2 regions of the Mesorhizobium sp. 2RAF45 genome follow, and region 1 is predicted to be linked to the other one. Evidence: predicted binding sites of a transcription regulator. Region 1 holds the regulator's gene; the other holds the start of a gene.
What was found. The regulator LexA, encoded in region 1, represses DNA repair genes until DNA is damaged. The targets are predictions, from matches to a motif close to TGTTCNNNNTGTGTTCNG.

Region 1 (9,148 bases):
TCGACAAGCCGGTCACCTTCACCGCCGTCAACACCGGCCGCGACGATGTCGCCCTGCTCGGCTTCACTTCCGGCACGACGGGCGTGCCGAAGGCCACGATGCACTTCCACCGCGATCTCCTGATCATCGCTGATGCCTATGCGCGCGAAATCCTCCAGGTCACGCCGGACGACATCTTTGTCGGCTCGCCGCCGCTCGCCTTCACCTTCGGCCTTGGCGGCCTTGCCATCTTCCCTCTGCGCTTTGGAGCGGCGGCGACGCTGCTGGAACAGGCGACGCCGCCCAACATGATCCACATCATCGAGACCTACAAAGCGACCATTTCGTTCACGGCGCCTACCGCCTACCGCGCCATGCTGAAGGCCATGGATGAAGGTGCCGATTTGTCATCGCTGCGTGTCGCCGTATCGGCCGGCGAGACCTTGCCGGCTCCGGTCTTCGAGGAATGGACCGAGAAGACCGGCAAGCCGATCCTCGACGGCATCGGCGCCACCGAAATGCTGCACATCTTCATCTCCAACCGTTTTGGCGACATGAAGCCTGCATCCACCGGCAAGCCGGTGGGCGGCTATGAAGCGCGTATCGTCGACGACGCGATGCAAGAGGTGCCACGCGGCGAGACCGGACGGCTGGCGGTGCGCGGACCAACCGGCTGCCGCTACATGGCCGACGACAGGCAGAAGGAGTATGTGCGCGAGGGCTGGAACCTCACCGGCGACACCTTTTCCCAGGACGAGGACGGTTTCTTCCACTTCGCCGCGCGTTCCGACGATATGATCGTCAGCGCCGGCTACAATATCGCCGGACCAGAGGTCGAAGCGGCACTGCTGTCGCATCCCGATGTCGCCGAATGCGCGGTCATAGGCGCCGATGACGGCGAACGCGGTCAGATCGTCGAGGCGCATGTCGTGCTGGTGCAAGGCGTGGCGCCCGATGCGTTGACCGTCAAGCGCCTGCAGGACCACGTCAAGGCAACGATAGCGCCCTACAAATATCCGCGCTCGGTCAAATTCATCGCCGCCCTGCCCAAGACCCAGACCGGCAAGATCCAGCGCTTCCGGCTGCGTACGGAGAAAACCAATTGAGCGAGCCCTACGATCCGGCCTCCGAAGGCGCGCAGATGTCGTTCAAGGAGCGCATGTCCTACAGCGACTATCTGCATCTGGAAAAAGTGCTCGACGCACAGACGCCGCTGTCGTCGGCGCATGACGAGATGCTGTTCATCATCCAGCACCAGACCTCGGAGCTCTGGATGAAACTTGCTTTGCACGAGATTGGCGCCGCCATACGCTCCATTCGCGCCGACCGCCTCGAGCCGAGCTTCAAGATGCTGTCGCGCGTCGCCCGGATTTTCGAGCAGTTGAACAACGCCTGGGACGTGCTGCGCACGATGACTCCAAGCGAATACACCGAGTTCCGCGACGCGCTCGGCCAATCCTCTGGCTTCCAGTCCTGGCAATACCGCGCCATCGAGTTCATGGCTGGCAACCGCAACCTAGCAATGCTCGGACCTCACAAGCACCGGCCGGACCTCACCGGCAAGCTGGAGGCCATCCTGGCCGAGCCATCGCTTTACGACGAAGCGCTGCTGCTTCTGGCGCGCAACGGGTTCGACATCGGCGCCGATGCCAAGCGCACCGACTGGCGTGAGACCCGCACCGAGAACGAAGAGGTGATGGTCGCCTGGCAGACCGTCTACCGCGATCCGCAGCGCTACTGGATGTTCTATGAGCTGGCCGAGAAGCTGGTCGATTTCGAGGACTATTTCCGCCGCTGGCGCTTCAACCATGTCACCACGGTCGAGCGCATCATCGGCCTGAAGCGCGGCACCGGCGGCACCTCAGGTGCGTCCTATCTCAAGAAGATGCTCGAGGTCGTGCTGTTTCCGGAACTGTGGACGGTCCGCACGCGGCTCTGAGGTCTCAAGTCACCGCCGTCTTGACCGCGAAACGCGCTTCCTGCCAGGCGCCGGTGCGCAGGATGTCCTCGAGCACCTCGACCGCCTGCCAGACGTCCTTGTAGCCGACATAGAGCGGCGTGAAGCCGAAGCGGATGGTCGACGGCGCGCGGAAATCGCCGATCACACCGCGCTCGATCAAGGCCCGCATCACCTGGTAGCCATGCGGGTGGAGGAACGACACCTGGCTGCCGCGCGCATTGCCGTCGCGCGGACCTTCGAGTTCGAGGCCGTAGGCGCCGCATCTGGCTTCGACGAGCTGGATGAACAGGTCGGTGAGCGCGATGCTCTTCTTGCGCACCGCCGCCATGTCGACATCGTCCCAGATATCGAGCGCCCCTTTCAGCGCCCGCATCGACAGCACCGGCTGCGTGCCGCACAGGAACCGGCGGATGCCGCTGCCGGCCGCATAACTTTGTTCAAAAGCGAAGGGCCGTGCATGGCCCCACCAACCGCTCAGCGGCTGATGGACGTCGTCGTGGTGGCGCTTCGCTGCATAGATGAACGCCGGCGCACCCGGACCGCCATTGAGATATTTGTAGGTGCAGCCAATGGCGAAATCGGCGTTCGCAGCATCGAGTTCGACCGGCAACGCGCCGGCCGTATGGCAGAGATCCCAGACGATCAGCGCACCGACCTGATGGGCCTTGCACGTCAGCGCGGCCATGTCGCGCAATTGTCCGGTTTTGTAATTGACGTGGTTGACCAGGATGACCCCGACGCGCTCATCGATCAGCTCCTCGATGGTGGGCGCGTCGACGCCTTCGAGCCGCAGCACCGTGCCCGGCCGCGTCGAGGCCACGCCTTCGGCCATGTAGAGATCGGTCGGGAAACTGTCGCCCTCAGCGACGATGACCGAGCGGTTCGGCCGAATGCCAAGGGCTGCATGCAGCACCTTGTAGATGTTGATCGAGGTCGTGTCGCAGACCACCGTCTGGCCGGCCTCGGCGCCGATCAGACGTCCGAGTTGGTCGCCGAGCGCGACCGGCATGTCGAACCAGCCCGCGGTGTTCCAGGCGCGGATGAGATCCTGCGCCCATTCCTGCGTCGCCGCCTTTTGCAGCTCGTTGAAGACGGCGGGCGCCGCGGCACCCAGCGAGTTGCCGTCGAGGTAGATCACACCTTCCGGCAAAATGAAGCGGTCGCGCATGGCACGCAGCGGATCCGCCGCATCCATGGCTTCGACTGCGGCGAGATCGATCGTTGCACGCATGATGTGTGACATTCCCTGGTTATTCACGGATCGCTTCGCGCGCGGGCGCTGGTCCCCGGCTGCGCTTGAGGCTCGGCAGAGCAAGCATGGCGAGCACGAACAGGCCCGTGGCAAGCTTCAGGTCGGGAGGCGGCATGCCGGCGGCAAGGCAGAACGACACCAGCTGGTAGTAGATGATCGCGCCGGCAAAGGGCGCCAGCAGCTGGCGCGAGACCGTCTGCTTGCCAACGACCGCCTCGCCGATCATCAGCGCGGCAAGGCCGTTGATGAGGATGCCCAGCCCCATATTGACGTCGGCAAATCCCTGCGACTGCACCATCAACGCGCCGCTCGAGGCCGAAAACGCGCTTGCCAGCCCGACACCGCCTATGGTCGCCGCCCAGACATTGATGCCCTGCGCCTCGGCCATGTCGGGATTGGCGCCGACGGCGCGCACGGCGGTCCCCTTCTCGGTTCTGAAGAACATGTAGAGCGCCGCAAAGGCGATGAGCGCGAGAAGGCCGGCGACGACGATCTTGCTGGCCGGAAAACCCGGCCGCGCGAACGGCACCCAATCGAACACGGTGGGCGAGCCGAAAACCGAAAGGTTAGACTTGCCCATGATGCGCAGGTTGATGCTGTAGAGCATCGTCATCATCAGGATGCCCGCCAGCAGCGTGTGGATGCGGAAGCGCAGATGGATGAAGGCGGTGCAGCAACCCGCCGCGAAGCCCGCCACAAATGCGACGACGATGCAGGTCAGCGGCGATACCCCGGCAGCCAGCAGCACGCCGCAGACGCAGCCGCCCAGCGGAAAGGCGCCTTCGCTAGTGAGATCGGGAAAGTTCAGCATGCGGAACGGGATCATGATGCCGAGCACGACAAAGGCCAGGATCAGGCTCTGCGCCAGGGTCACCGGCATGATCGCGACAAAGCTCGTCAGAACGTCCGGAATAAAGCCCATGGTGATCAGCTCGCCAGCAACATGCGGTCGGTCTTGATGGAAAAATGGCCGATCAGATCGATAACCGTGACCCTCGCCTTCTCCTCGCCGGAGACCTCCAGCAGGACCCGGCCCGCGTCGAGCATGATCACCCGGCTGCCATAGTCGACGGCGTGCTGCATGTTGTGGGTCACCATCAGCGTGGTCAGCTTCAGCGCGTTGACGGCACGCACCGTCGCCTGCATGACGATCTCGGCCGTGCGCGGGTCGAGTGCCGCGGTATGCTCGTCGAGCAGCAGCAGGTCCGGCGATCCGCCGACTGCCATGATCAGCGACAGCGACTGCCGCTGCCCGCCCGAGAGCAGGTCGACACGGGTGTCGAGACGATTTTCGAGGCCGAGGCCCAATATCGACAGGCGCTCCTTGTAGGACGCGAGCCGCGTGGCGTTCAGCCCTTGCCGCAGCGTGCGTTTTTGGCTGCGCAGATCGGCCAGCAGCATGTTCTCCGCCACGGTCATGCTGGCGGCGGTGCCACGCATCGGATCCTGGAAGACGCGCGCCAATCGTGTGGCGCGCTTGTGCACCGGCATGGCTGTCACGTCGGCGCCGTTGATCAGGATCTTGCCGGAATCCAGGACGAGGGCTCCGGAAATAGCGTTGAGCATGCTGCTCTTGCCGGCCCCGTTGGAGCCGATGACGATGCCGAACTCGCCGGTGGCCAATGACAGGCTGAGGCCGTCGAGCGCGACCTTCTCGTCGGCCTGCCCCTTGTAGAATACTTTGCGCGCGGATCGGATATCGAGCATCGTTCCTCCCTGGCCGGAAGGGCGACGGCGCCAACGCCATCGCCCCTTGCAGCCCGATATCAGTCGACGATGCAGCCGCAATCGGCCATCGAAGCCGGTATCTCGATGCCGAACGCGGCCATCGCCTTGCGGGAAATCGTTGCCATGTGATCCTTGTAGGCCGGGCGCGACGGCGCGATCGTCTTGGGATCCTTGCCCTTGAGGATTTCGGCGGCGATGTTGCCGGCGTTCATGCCGACCTGCGTGTAATTGACCGCGAAGCTCGCCGGCACGGTGCCGTTGCGGACCGCGCTGTCATCAGAGTTGACGACCGGGATACCGGCCTGGCGTGCGGCCGCGGAGACAGCGGCGATTGCCGGCTGGATCAGGTTCGAGGCCGGACCGTAGATCACGTCAGCCTTGCCGGCGAGCGAAGCGATGCGTTGCTGGATGTCATTGACGTTGTCGATGCCGATTTCCACGACCTCGAAACCGGCCGCCGGCGCCGCCGCCTTGATCTTTTCTATCAGGGCAACGTCATTGGCCTCGCCTGGATTGTAAGGCACCCCGAAGCGCTTGGCGTTCGGCAGCAGCTTCTTGGTGAAGGCCATCACCGCGGCGACATCCTGCAGATCGCTGGCGCCGGTCATGCCTTCGTCTCCGGCGTCCCACGACGGCACCAGCTTGGCCGCCACCGGATCGGTGACAGCGGCAAAGACGATCGGAATGCCGGAACCGGCGAGCGCCTTCTTGGCGATCTGCGATACCGGCGTGGTGATGGTGTAGATCAGCTTGGGCTGCTCCGCCTGCAGCTTGGCAATCATCTGCGGCACCAGCGATGCATCGAAGTTGGTATGGCTTTCGGTGTAGACGACGTCCTTGCCCTCGACAAAACCGTTGTCCGTCAATGCCTTCTTGAAGCCGGCTATGGCGGCATTGAGCTGCGGATGCTCGCCGAAATTAGCGATGCCGATGCGTATCTGATCGGCCGCGGCGCTGCCTGCGCTGACCATTAATGCGCCTGCCAGGGCCAATCCCGACAGCCAAGCGGACTTCGACTTCAACATCATTTCCTCCCAGATTTGATCAGCGCCGCCCACAGGACGGCAACTGCGGCGATCATGGTCAGTCGCCCGCCGTGTGTCAAACATTATATATAATTCTTGCCATACCTCCGCTTCATATATAATTTTCGCAAGCCGATGACGGACGGATGGCGATGCAGGATCAGAACAATTCCACGAAGACCGAGGCGGCCTATCAGCTGCTGCGGCGCGATATCCTGACCACCCGCCTCATGCCGGGCGCGCCGCTCAAGCTGAGCGCGCTGCGCGGCACATACGGCGTCGGCTGGACGCCGCTGCGTGAAGCCTTGTCCCGACTTGAAGCCGAGCGCCTGGTCACCGCCATCAGCAATCGCGGCTTTGCCGTCGCTCCCGTGTCGCGCGCCGAGCTCGAGGACCTGGCGCGCGCAAGGATGGTTGTCGAAATGCCGCTGTTCCTGGAATCGATCGCGAACGGCGGCAGGGAATGGGAGGACGCGGTCGTCACCGCTCATTACCGGCTCTCCCGGTGCAAGACCGCAGTCGAAGACCCTTCCGAGGCGGCCGTCGACAAATGGGACGAGAGCCACGAGGCCTTCCATGCGGCTCTGCTGAGCGCGGCGACGTCGAACTGGCTATTGCGCTTCCGCTCGACGATCGCCGATCAACTGCGTCGGCATCATCGGTTTCTCGGCCTGGCGCCGACATTGCGGGCGGCGGCCGGCCTCAAGGACGGCTATGGCGAGGCTATGGACGCCCTGCGCGAGGCGATCGCCATCGAGCATCACACCGCAATCATGGAAGCGGCGCTCGATCGCAATGTCGAGCGGGCAAAGGCGCTGATGACCGCGCATATCGGCTACACGCTGCATGTCTATGTCCACAGCGAAGACAACGGCGCCAACACCTACACCGCGCGCGCCGGCAGCCTGAAAGCGGTTTCCGGATGACGTTGCCGCGGCGTCCATATCCACGCGGCCATGGCCGGCCTGAACCCGCGACCGTTGGCATTTTGATTTCGTTTCGTTCCGCCGGAAATGGATCGATACACCGTACAAATCCGCTCTGTGGACGCCTCTCAAACGCCTGATGCCAAACCGCATCCAGGGGTAGGCCACAGGCCATTAACCAAAATGATTTCAATGAACCTGCGGGGAGCGGAAGCGGTCTAGCGCGGCCCGCTGCCGGGGCCAAATAATTTCGGACGCGTTAACAAATTCATTAAACTTTAAACAGTTGCGGAACACAACTGGAACAGATAGTGTTTGTTCTGGGTTTGTTTTTCGATTCTGATTCACACCCGTCGTTCAATGCCTTGGGGGCCGCCATGCTGACACGCAAGCAACATGAACTGCTGATGTTCATTCATGAACGGCTCAAGGAAAGCGGCATTCCGCCTTCCTTCGACGAAATGAAGGAAGCGCTCGATCTTGCCTCCAAGTCAGGCATTCATCGCCTGATCACGGCACTGGAGGAACGCGGCTTCATTCGCCGGCTGCCCAACCGGGCGCGGGCGCTGGAAGTGCTGCGGCTGCCGGATTCGATCGCACCCGGACTCAACGCGGCAAAGAAATTCTCGCCAAGCGTCATCCAGGGCAGCCTCGGCCAGGGTGGTCTTGGCCGCCAGATCAAGCCGGCGGCATCGCGCTTGCCCGCGGCCGGCAATAATGACGATGCGGTTTCCGCCGTGTCGATCCCGGTGATGGGTCGCATCGCCGCTGGTGTGCCGATCGATGCCATCCAGCATCAGACACATTCGATCTCGGTACCGCCGGACATGATCATGGGTGGCGAGCATTATGCACTTGAGGTCAAGGGCGACTCGATGATCGACGCCGGCATCTTCGACGGCGACACGGTCATCATCCGCAACGCCGACACGGCGAGCCCGGGCGAGATCGTCGTGGCGTTGGTCGACGAGGAGGAAGCAACCCTGAAACGGTTCCGCCGCAAGGGCGCCTCGATCGCCCTTGAAGCCGCCAACCCGGCCTACGAGACGCGCATTTTCGGGCCAGACAGGGTCAAGGTGCAAGGCAAGCTTGTCGGGTTGATCCGGCGCTACTGAGCAGGAACGGCAGGCTTTTCGGGTTTTTGATAGGGCGGCAGCCCCCTCGCCTCGCGCGAAAATTTTCGCTGCTCGTGCCAGGGCCGATATGGCCCGTCCACCGCGAAGCTGATGATTGGCGGACCTGTCGCCGATTGGCGGTCGAAGAAGACGGCGGCACTGCCCTTGCGGGCAAGTTGCCGTTTGGTGACGACAACAACCAGCGGATTGTGGCAGGAATCATAGCCGGTTGCGTCATTGACGACGATCAAATCGGCGAAGCCGCAAGCCTTCCAGGTGTCCTTGCGGTCTTCGACATGCGCGATGATCGCCCCTGACGGGTGCCGGGCAAGACAGACGCCATCCGTGCAATAAAACGGCGCTCCCGGCGGCAGATTGGCGGCATCGGCAATGTCGAATTGCCAGTCCGCCTTGTCGAACATCTCCGGCACGACGATGGTTTCGGACACCAGCGCGCGTTTCCAATTGTCGACGGTGAACTCGTTCGGGCGAGCCCGGCTGACCGCGAGTTCTCCACCGCCGATCGGCAGCGCCACCAAACGCGCATCTTCGGAAATCAGCACATCCGGGGCGCGCGTATCCGATACTGTCAGCAGGCCGGCAAGCGCGAATGGCACTGCCGCGAGCCGCAGCCAGGTCGTCGCCATCGTCGCGATGATCAGGGCGATGGTCACCAGCAGCACGGATTGCTGCGAAATCAGCCCGACCGCATCGACCGGGGAGCGCTCCGATATCCACGCCGATATGGCGATCATTGCGGTCAGGCCCTTGCCCATCACGTAAAGGAAGGGACCGTCGGCACCAAAGGGCATCGCAAGCGAACTGAGAACAGCGAAAGGCATGACAATCAGTGACACGATCGGCATGACGGCCAGATTGGCGAACAGGCTGAGCGGCGACACACGCTGGAAATGCCAGATGGCAAACAGCGCCGTGGCGCAGCCGGCGATGATGGATGTCATCGCCAACCCACCCGTCGCCAGCAGGAATTTTCGCGTGAGAAAACCCGGCAGGGATCGCTTTGGCGGTGGCGGTCTTGCCTTTCCCGCATGGTGATCCGCCCAGCCGGCATAAGCCCCGACCAGCGCCGCGGTCGCGGCGAACGACATCTGGAAGCTTGGGCCGACTACCTCATGCGGCGACACCACAATGACGGCGATCGC
Region 2 (7,550 bases), on a different contig from region 1:
CGGGCAAGCGCCTGAGGGTCGGCATGGTCGGCGGCGGCCGCAATGCCTTCATCGGCGCCGTGCATCGGCTCGCCATGCGACTCGACGACCAGATCGTGCTGGTGGCCGGTGCGCTGTCCTCCGACCCGGAGAACGCCGCCGCCTCGGCCGCCGAGATCGGCATCGCGCCGGAGCGCAGCTATGCCGATTATCACGCCATGGCGCTGGCGGAAGCCGGGCGCCCTGATGGCATCGAGGCGGTCGTCATCGTCACGCCCAACCATCTGCACGCACCGATTGCCACCGCCTTCCTCGAGGCGGGCATCGATGTGATCTGCGACAAGCCGCTGTCGACGACGCTCAGCGACGCCGAGGCGCTGGTGACGCTGGCGCGCGCCAAAAAACGCCGCTTCGTCGTGACGCTGAACAACACCGGCTACGCCATGGTCCGGCAGGCGCGCGAAATGGTGATGGCGGGCGAACTCGGGCGGATCGTGTCGGTGCATGGCGCCTACATCCAGGACTGGCTGACCAAGCCGATCGACGCCGAGGGCCAGAAGCAGGCGGAATGGCGCACCGATCCGGCGCGGGCAGGGCAGTCGGCGGTGCTGGCCGATATCGGTGTGCATGCCTTCAATCTGGCGAGCTATATCTCAGGCTGCGAAGCCGAGGCGGTGTCGGCGGACCTGTTCACCGCGGTGCCCGGACGCCGGCTCGACGACAATGCGCATGTCATGGTGCGCTGGGCGGATGGAGCACGCGGCACGATCCTGGCCAGCCAGACCTCGCCCGGCCACTACAACGATCTGTCCGTTCGCATCTATGGCGACAAAGCCGGGCTCGAATGGTCGGGCGGGCGGGCGGAGGAACTGCGCTTCTCGCGCTATGGCGAGGAAACCCGCACGCTGGTGCGCGGCGGCCATGGTTCGACCGAAGAAAGCCGGCGCGTCTCGCGCATGCCGGCGGCGCATCCGGAAGGCTATATCGAGGCCTTCGCCAATTTCTACCGCGACGCCGCCGACATCATCCGCGCGCATCGCTCCGGTGGCGTGGTCGATGCCGCGCGTGCGGCGCGGGTGCCGGACGTTGTCGATGGCGCGCGCGGCGTGAAGTTCGTCGCGGCGGCGGTGGAGTCGAATGCGGCGGGTGGCGCGTGGACTGCGGCGCGGTTTGCGGGGTGACAGCCGATCTCCCCTACGAAGGGAGATTGGCAGCTTTGCCGCCGGCAATCACCCGATCCCCAGCCGCTTCGCCAGATCCGACAGCATCGGGCGCTGGCCCTGCAGAAGTTTTACCTCCGCCTCCGGCAGGCTGAACCAGCCGGCCCTGTCGACCTCCGGAAATTCTTTCATCGACCCAGATCGCGGCGGCCATTCCATGGTGAAGCTGTTGCTCTTGATCGTGGCGACATCGATCTCGGTGCTAGCCTCGACCGACCAGGCAATGACGATCTTGCCGCCCGGTTGCTTGTAGTCGCCGAGGCGCGCGAAGGGGCCGTCGATTGTGATGCCGAGCTCTTCCCCGGTCTCGCGTTGCGCTGCCGCCAGTTCGTCCTCGTCCTCGTCGACGAGGCCTTTCGGGATCGACCAGGCGCCGTCGTCCTTCTTTGCCCAGAACGGGCCGCCCGGGTGAACCAGAAGCACCTGGATATCCCCATCGTTTCGACGATAAATCAGCAGGCCCGCACTGCGTTTTGCCATTTTTGCATGTCCGTTTGCGGCGCCGGTGCGAGGCCCGCCGATTCTTGAGTCGATCATGCGTGCTGAACTTGCACCGGGAAATTGCGACGCTATGTCAGATGCATCTGCATTGCACCTCATCCGCGAGTTCGGCAATCTGATAGCATCGATTCTGGGGCGGCGTCGAAATCAGTTGGGGCGTCCGGAATGCAACTCGGTCTGATCGGCTACTATAGCGATTTCGTGGTCTATCCGCTGGTGATCGCCCTTCTGGGCGTGGCTGGGCTGATCGAGGCCGGGGAGGAGAGTGCGCCGGACTGGATCGGCACGGTGGTGATCTGTCTCGGCCTTTGGACGTTGATCGAATACGTCCTGCACCGCTTCGTCCTGCATCATGTTCCCTACATCAGGGAACTGCACGACCGTCATCACGTCGAAGAGCGCAGTCCGGTGGGCACGCCGACCTGGCTCAGCCTGGGCGTGCATGCGTTGATCGCGCTGCCCATCTGGTTGCTCTCGGATTTCGCGACCGCCAGCGCGGTCGGCTGCGGGCTGATGCTGGGCTATCTCTGGTACATCAGCGTCCACCACATGATCCACCACTGGCATCCCGCCCATCCCAGCTATCTCTACACGCTCAAGCGCCGCCACGCGGTGCATCACCATATCGACGACAACGCCAATTTCGGCGTGACGTCGCTGTTCTGGGATCGGGTTTTCGGCACGGCCCGGCTTTGAGGGCAGTAGGGCAGTAGGGCAGCCGTTCAACGTCGCTTGCCGCGGCCGGCGGGTGACTTGGCGCCGCGAGGTCCCGTCTGAACCGGCGTGTTGTTCTGGTTTTCGTCGGACAGTTTGCGCCAGCGGGCCAGGCGCTCCGGATCGAGCGTGCCGGCCTTCGACGCTGCCTGCACCGCGCAGCCCGGCTCGTGCATATGCGTGCAGTCGCGGAACTTGCACAGCGGCGCCAACTCGGTGATTTCGGCGAACAGCGTGTCGATGCCGTAGGCGACGTCGCTGACCTGCAGCGTGCGCATGCCCGGCGTGTCGATCACCCAGCCGCCACCGGCAATGGCATGCAGCGACCGCGCCGTGGTGGTGTGGCGTCCCTTGGCGTCGTGTTCGCGAATGGCGCCGGTCTGCTGCGGTGATTGCTGCGCGGATCCGGCCAACGTGTTGACCAGTGTCGATTTGCCGACGCCGGAGGAACCGATCAGCGCCACCGTCTGCCCCGCGCCGCACCAGGCCGCGAGTGCGCCCGCGGCGTCCGCGATGCGCGGGTTCAGCGTCACCACGGCCAATCCGCGCTGCAGCGCGGCGGCCTGGCTTTGGTACGCCTCGGCGTCCTCGGCCGTATCGGCCTTGGTCAACAGGATCACGGGTGTCGTTCCGGCCTCGTTGGCCAGCGCCAGATAGCGTTCGAGCCGGGCGATGTTGAAGTCGGCATTGCAGGACGTGACGATGAACAGCGTGTCGACATTGGCCGCTGCCAGCTGTGGCCCCCTGCCGCCCTGGACGCGGCGCTCCAGAACCGTCTTGCGGGTCAGGCGACGCCGCAGAAGGTGACTGTGCGGCTCGACCAGCACCCAGTCGCCGACGGCGTAGTCGCCGGTGGTGGCCTGCGGCGCCAGGGACAGGTCGGTTTGTCCCGTCTGCGACAGGCCGCTCAGCCGGTCTCGATGGACCATGGCAATGCGGGTCGGGATGAGGTCTGCATCGCCCGGTTCAAGCTGGTCGCCGAAAAATTCCGACCATCCAAGGCCGGCAAGGGAGGGGGAAGAGGCCGTCACGGCTTCGACCAAGGGCACGGCGTCGCTGACATCGGACAGTGTTCCCGGCAGGATGGGAGAGGCGCGGACCTCTCGGGATGGGCGATCCGCCCGTCCCGCTGTATGGGCGGCACGGCGGGGTTTGGCAAGCGTTGCCGGTTGTCGCAACAGCCTGGTGAAGATAGATTTGTGTCGGGGTCTGAAGCAGGGGGCGCGCCGGGAATGCTTCTGCCATTCTTGCATTGGCCTGCAACTCGTCGCCACGGCAGGCTGAAATATCTGGCTCTTTTCGCGCCGTTCATCCTCTTGTCCGGCTACATCGCCTATGGCTTTGTCGGCATCCAGATTGACTCGCCGCTCGCCGCCTTAAGGCACTTTGCCGCGTTCCCCAACTGTGCGGCCGCCCGCGCCGTCGGGCTTGCCCCCGCGCGCAGGGGACAGCCGGGCTATTGGCCGACGCATGATGCCGACAAGGACGGGATCGCCTGTGAGCCTTGGCATGGGGGAAGCGGCAGCGGCGTCAGCGTGCATCGCTATTGGCGGACCGGCAGATAGCTCACAGTTCCTTTTCCGCCAGTTCCCTGAATTCGTCGGGCACGGAGCGCGCCGCTTCCAGCGCCACCGTGCCGTAGCCGACGGCCTGCTTGCCGAAGCGTTCGCGGATCTTGTCGATGGCGCGGTCGGCGCCGAAGCGGGCGAGGCCTTTTTTGCTGCCGGGCCGGCGCTTCTCGTCGGCGAGGCCAAGCGGCAGGTCGAGCTGCAGTTCCGCGCTTTCCTCCAGATGCGAGACCGAGATCGCCAGCAGCGAGATGGTCTTTTCGCGTGAATGGTCGGCGAGCACGCCGCGCACAAGGTCGCCGGCGATCTCGGCCAGCATGGTGGTCGCCGAGATAGGCTGATCCAGCGTGATCGAACGCGTGACGGCGCTGAGATCGGCAAAGCGCACGCGCACCGTCACCGTGCGGCCCGGCCGCGCCTTGGCGCGTAGCCGGCTGGCGACGCGGTCGGCCAGATGCAGCAGCGTCGGCACGATCACCTGCGCCACGGCAGGCTTTTGCCCAAGCGCCGATTGCGCGCCGGCCGAGTGTGCCCGGCGCCCGGTCTCCAGTTTCCGCGGATCGCGGTTCCATGCGAGAGCGGCGAGCTTTTCGCCGGCGGCGGGACCGAGCAGCCGCGTCAGCGCGCCGCTATGCGTCCTGGCCAGCTCGCCGATGGTCTCGATGCCGATTTCGGCCAGCCGCGCCTTGGTCGCCGGACCGACGCCCCACATCAACGAGACCGGCAAATCGTGCAGGAAGGCGAGTTCGTTGCCGGGGTCGACCACCACCAGCCCGTCGGGCTTGGCGACCTGCGAGGCGATCTTGGCCAGATGCTTGGTGCGGGCGACGCCGATCGAGATCGGCAGGCCGAGTTCGGCCCGCACGCGGCGGCGGATCTCCGTGGCGATCTCTTGCGGCTGCCCGAACAGATGCGTGCAGCCGGCGACATCGGCGAAGGCCTCGTCGATGGAAATGCGCTCGACCACCGGCGTGAAATCGTCGAGCACCTTGATCGCCGCGTCGCCCAGCCGCTGGTAGTGGCTGAAATTGCCGCCAACGAAGATCAGTTGCGGGCAAAGCTCGCGCGCCTTGCGCCCCGGCATGCCGCCGCGCACGCCGAAGGCGCGCGCTTCATAGGAGGCGGCGAGCACCACGCCGCCGCCGACCGCGATCGGCTTGCCGCGTAGCGACGGGTCGAGCAACTGCTCGACCGAGGCATAGAAGGCATCGAGATCGGCATGCAGGATGGTGGCTGTCGTTTCCATCCGGCTGCATATCCGCGGTTGCTGATGGATCGGAACGAATAGAGAACATAACATGTACATCTGTCAAGCGGCATGTCCGCGTCCGGCTGTATCGCCTGCTCTCTTCCCGCGAAAATTGCGCGGCCCATGTCGGATCGCGGTTTTCAACTACGTCTTCAAGACGGGCAACGAGGCTGTCAGCATGCCTGAATGCGGAAGGAGCACGACATGACCGACCACATCATCGCGCCTTACTCGGATTGGTTTGAAGCGCACAAATCGCATCTCGCAAAGGAGAAGGCGTTGACCCGACAGCGTCAACAACTCGCGGCGGAGCGGCGCGCGCTGCCGTGGCTGCGCATCGACAAGCTCTACGAGTTCGATACGACCCAGGGCAGGAAATCGCTGGCCGATCTCTTCGGGGGGCGCAGCCAGTTGATCATTTATCACTTCATGTTTCCGCCCAATGCGGACTATCGCTGCACCGGCTGTTCATTCCTTTGCGACCACATCGACGCCGCCAACCAGCATCTCAGGCATCACGACGTCTCCCTGGTCGTCTGCGCGCGCGCTCCCCTGGCCGAGTTCATGGATTTCAAGGCGCGGATGAATTGGCAGTTCGATTGGGTTTCGTCATTCGGCAGCGATTTCAATTTCGACTTCCAGGTGTCGTTCACCGAGGACCAGATCAAGTCGGGCAAGGTGCTGTTCAATTTCGAAGAGGTCGCGATGAAAGGCAGGGATCGCGGCGGCGCGACCGTTTTCTACAGGGATGACGATGGCACGATCTACTGCACTTTCCAGGTGCGGAGCCGGGGCGGCGAGAACCTGATCGGGACCTATAGCTATCTCGACCTCACTCCAATCGGCCGCAATGAAAACGGGCCGTCACATACGCTGGGCGATTGGGTTCGCCTTCACGACGAGTATGATGGCTGACGATCCGTTATCGCCGCGCGGTTGGGGCGCCTCGGCCTCGCGGCATCCTTCAAGAGTTTCGGCGATCATGTGTTCGCCAGATGTTCGGCCCGCAGCGCCGCCTTCATCCGTTCCAGCGCCGGCTCGCCGCCGGCCGCCAGTTCGTCGGCGGTGCGGGCGAGCTGATCGTCGGCCTTGCGGTGCTTGCTGCCCCAGGCGCCGAGCGTGGCCAGCACCGGCAACAGGTCGATGCCGGCTTCCGTCAGCCGGTAGATCGCCTTCAGCCCGTGGCTCGGATCGTCGCTGCGGGTGAGGATGCCTTCGTCCTGCAGGGTCTGCAGCCGCTCGGCCAGCGTGCGCGAGGAGATGCCTTCATCTGATTGCAGGAATTCGCGAAAATGCGTTTTCCCGGCGAAGACCAGATCGCGGATGATGAGCAGCGTCCAACGGTCGCCGAGCAGTTCCAGCGACAGGCTGATCGGGCAGCCGGACCTTTCGCGCGTCGACATGTCTATGGTTCCATTTTTAAATCACTTTACTCTTGACCCCATTTTTGCCTTGCGTCAATGGTTCCAAAAGTAAAGCAATTTTCTTTGAGCCGGACAGACGAGGAGACGACGATGAAGAAGCTTATCTTGCAGATGCAGATGTCGGTCGACGGTTTTGTCGGCGCCAATGACGACCATCGCTGGCAGCTCTGGGAATGGGGCGACGACATCGGCTGGGACCAGGAGCTGAAGCAGGATTTCAACACAGTCTTCGCCGGCATCGACACCATCCTGCTCAGCCGCAAGATGGCCGAGGAGGGCTATCTCAGCCATTGGGGCAATGCGGCGAAGAAGTTTCCACGCGATCCGTTCTACGCCTTCGCCCGGCGCGTCGTGGAGGTCCGGAAGGTGGTGCCGAGCGACAGGTTGAAAACCTCGCGCTGGGAGCGCACGGCGGTGGTGAGCGGCGACCTGCCGCGCCAAGTCGAGGCGCTGAAGGGAGGCGAGGGCGGCGACATCATCGTCTTCGGCGGCGCCGGCTTTGCCTCGTCGCTGATCGCGGCCGGACTGGTCGACGAGTTCCAGCTGTTCATCAATCCGGCCGTGCTGGGTGCCGGCCGCCGCATCTTCGACCAGGGCGGTTTTCGTAACCTCCGGCTGCTCGGCTCGAAAGCCTATGCCTGCGGCATGGTGGTCAACCGCTACGCCCCGGCGCGGTGAGGGGGCACGGCGAAGGTTCCCGTCAAAAAACTGTGTGGGCAGAATCCTTTGCCCTCGTCTCTTCGTCTTCAAGGCGCGGTCGCCGGTGGGGCGGCCGCCTCACTGCAGACGGAGAGATGACGATGATCCTGGTGACGGGTGCCACGGGGCTGAACGGCAAGGCGATCGTGCACGAGTTCGCGCGGCAGGGGCATGAGGTGAGGGCGCTGGTGCGCGA

Region 2: a site for LexA is predicted at 5,259-5,276, ahead of dinB (DNA polymerase IV). Genes of this name have one in related genera too.

What each region holds. Positions count from the first base shown of each region.
Region 1 is NZ_JBFRGG010000015.1:26,619-35,766, forward strand. Features, by position in the region: gene AB4Z43_RS27830 (AMP-binding protein) at 1-1,085, shown strand, start outside; gene kynA (tryptophan 2,3-dioxygenase) at 1,082-1,918, shown strand; gene kynU (kynureninase) at 1,923-3,170, opposite strand; gene AB4Z43_RS27845 (ABC transporter permease) at 3,190-4,113, opposite strand; gene AB4Z43_RS27850 (ABC transporter ATP-binding protein) at 4,119-4,898, opposite strand; gene AB4Z43_RS27855 (ABC transporter substrate-binding protein) at 4,958-5,944, opposite strand; gene AB4Z43_RS27860 (GntR family transcriptional regulator) at 6,097-6,870, shown strand; gene lexA (transcriptional repressor LexA) at 7,248-7,985, shown strand; gene AB4Z43_RS27870 (ComEC/Rec2 family competence protein) at 7,979-9,148, opposite strand, start outside.
Region 2 is NZ_JBFRGG010000021.1:32,236-39,785, reverse strand. Features, by position in the region: gene AB4Z43_RS31495 (Gfo/Idh/MocA family protein) at 1-1,160, shown strand, start outside; gene AB4Z43_RS31490 (NUDIX domain-containing protein) at 1,209-1,679, opposite strand; gene AB4Z43_RS31485 (sterol desaturase family protein) at 1,866-2,396, shown strand; gene rsgA (ribosome small subunit-dependent GTPase A) at 2,423-3,463, opposite strand; gene AB4Z43_RS31475 (excalibur calcium-binding domain-containing protein) at 3,647-3,979, shown strand; gene dinB (DNA polymerase IV) at 3,981-5,228, opposite strand; gene AB4Z43_RS31465 (DUF899 domain-containing protein) at 5,436-6,146, shown strand; gene AB4Z43_RS31460 (winged helix-turn-helix transcriptional regulator) at 6,212-6,634, opposite strand; gene AB4Z43_RS31455 (dihydrofolate reductase family protein) at 6,746-7,333, shown strand; gene AB4Z43_RS31450 (SDR family oxidoreductase) at 7,456-7,550, shown strand, end outside.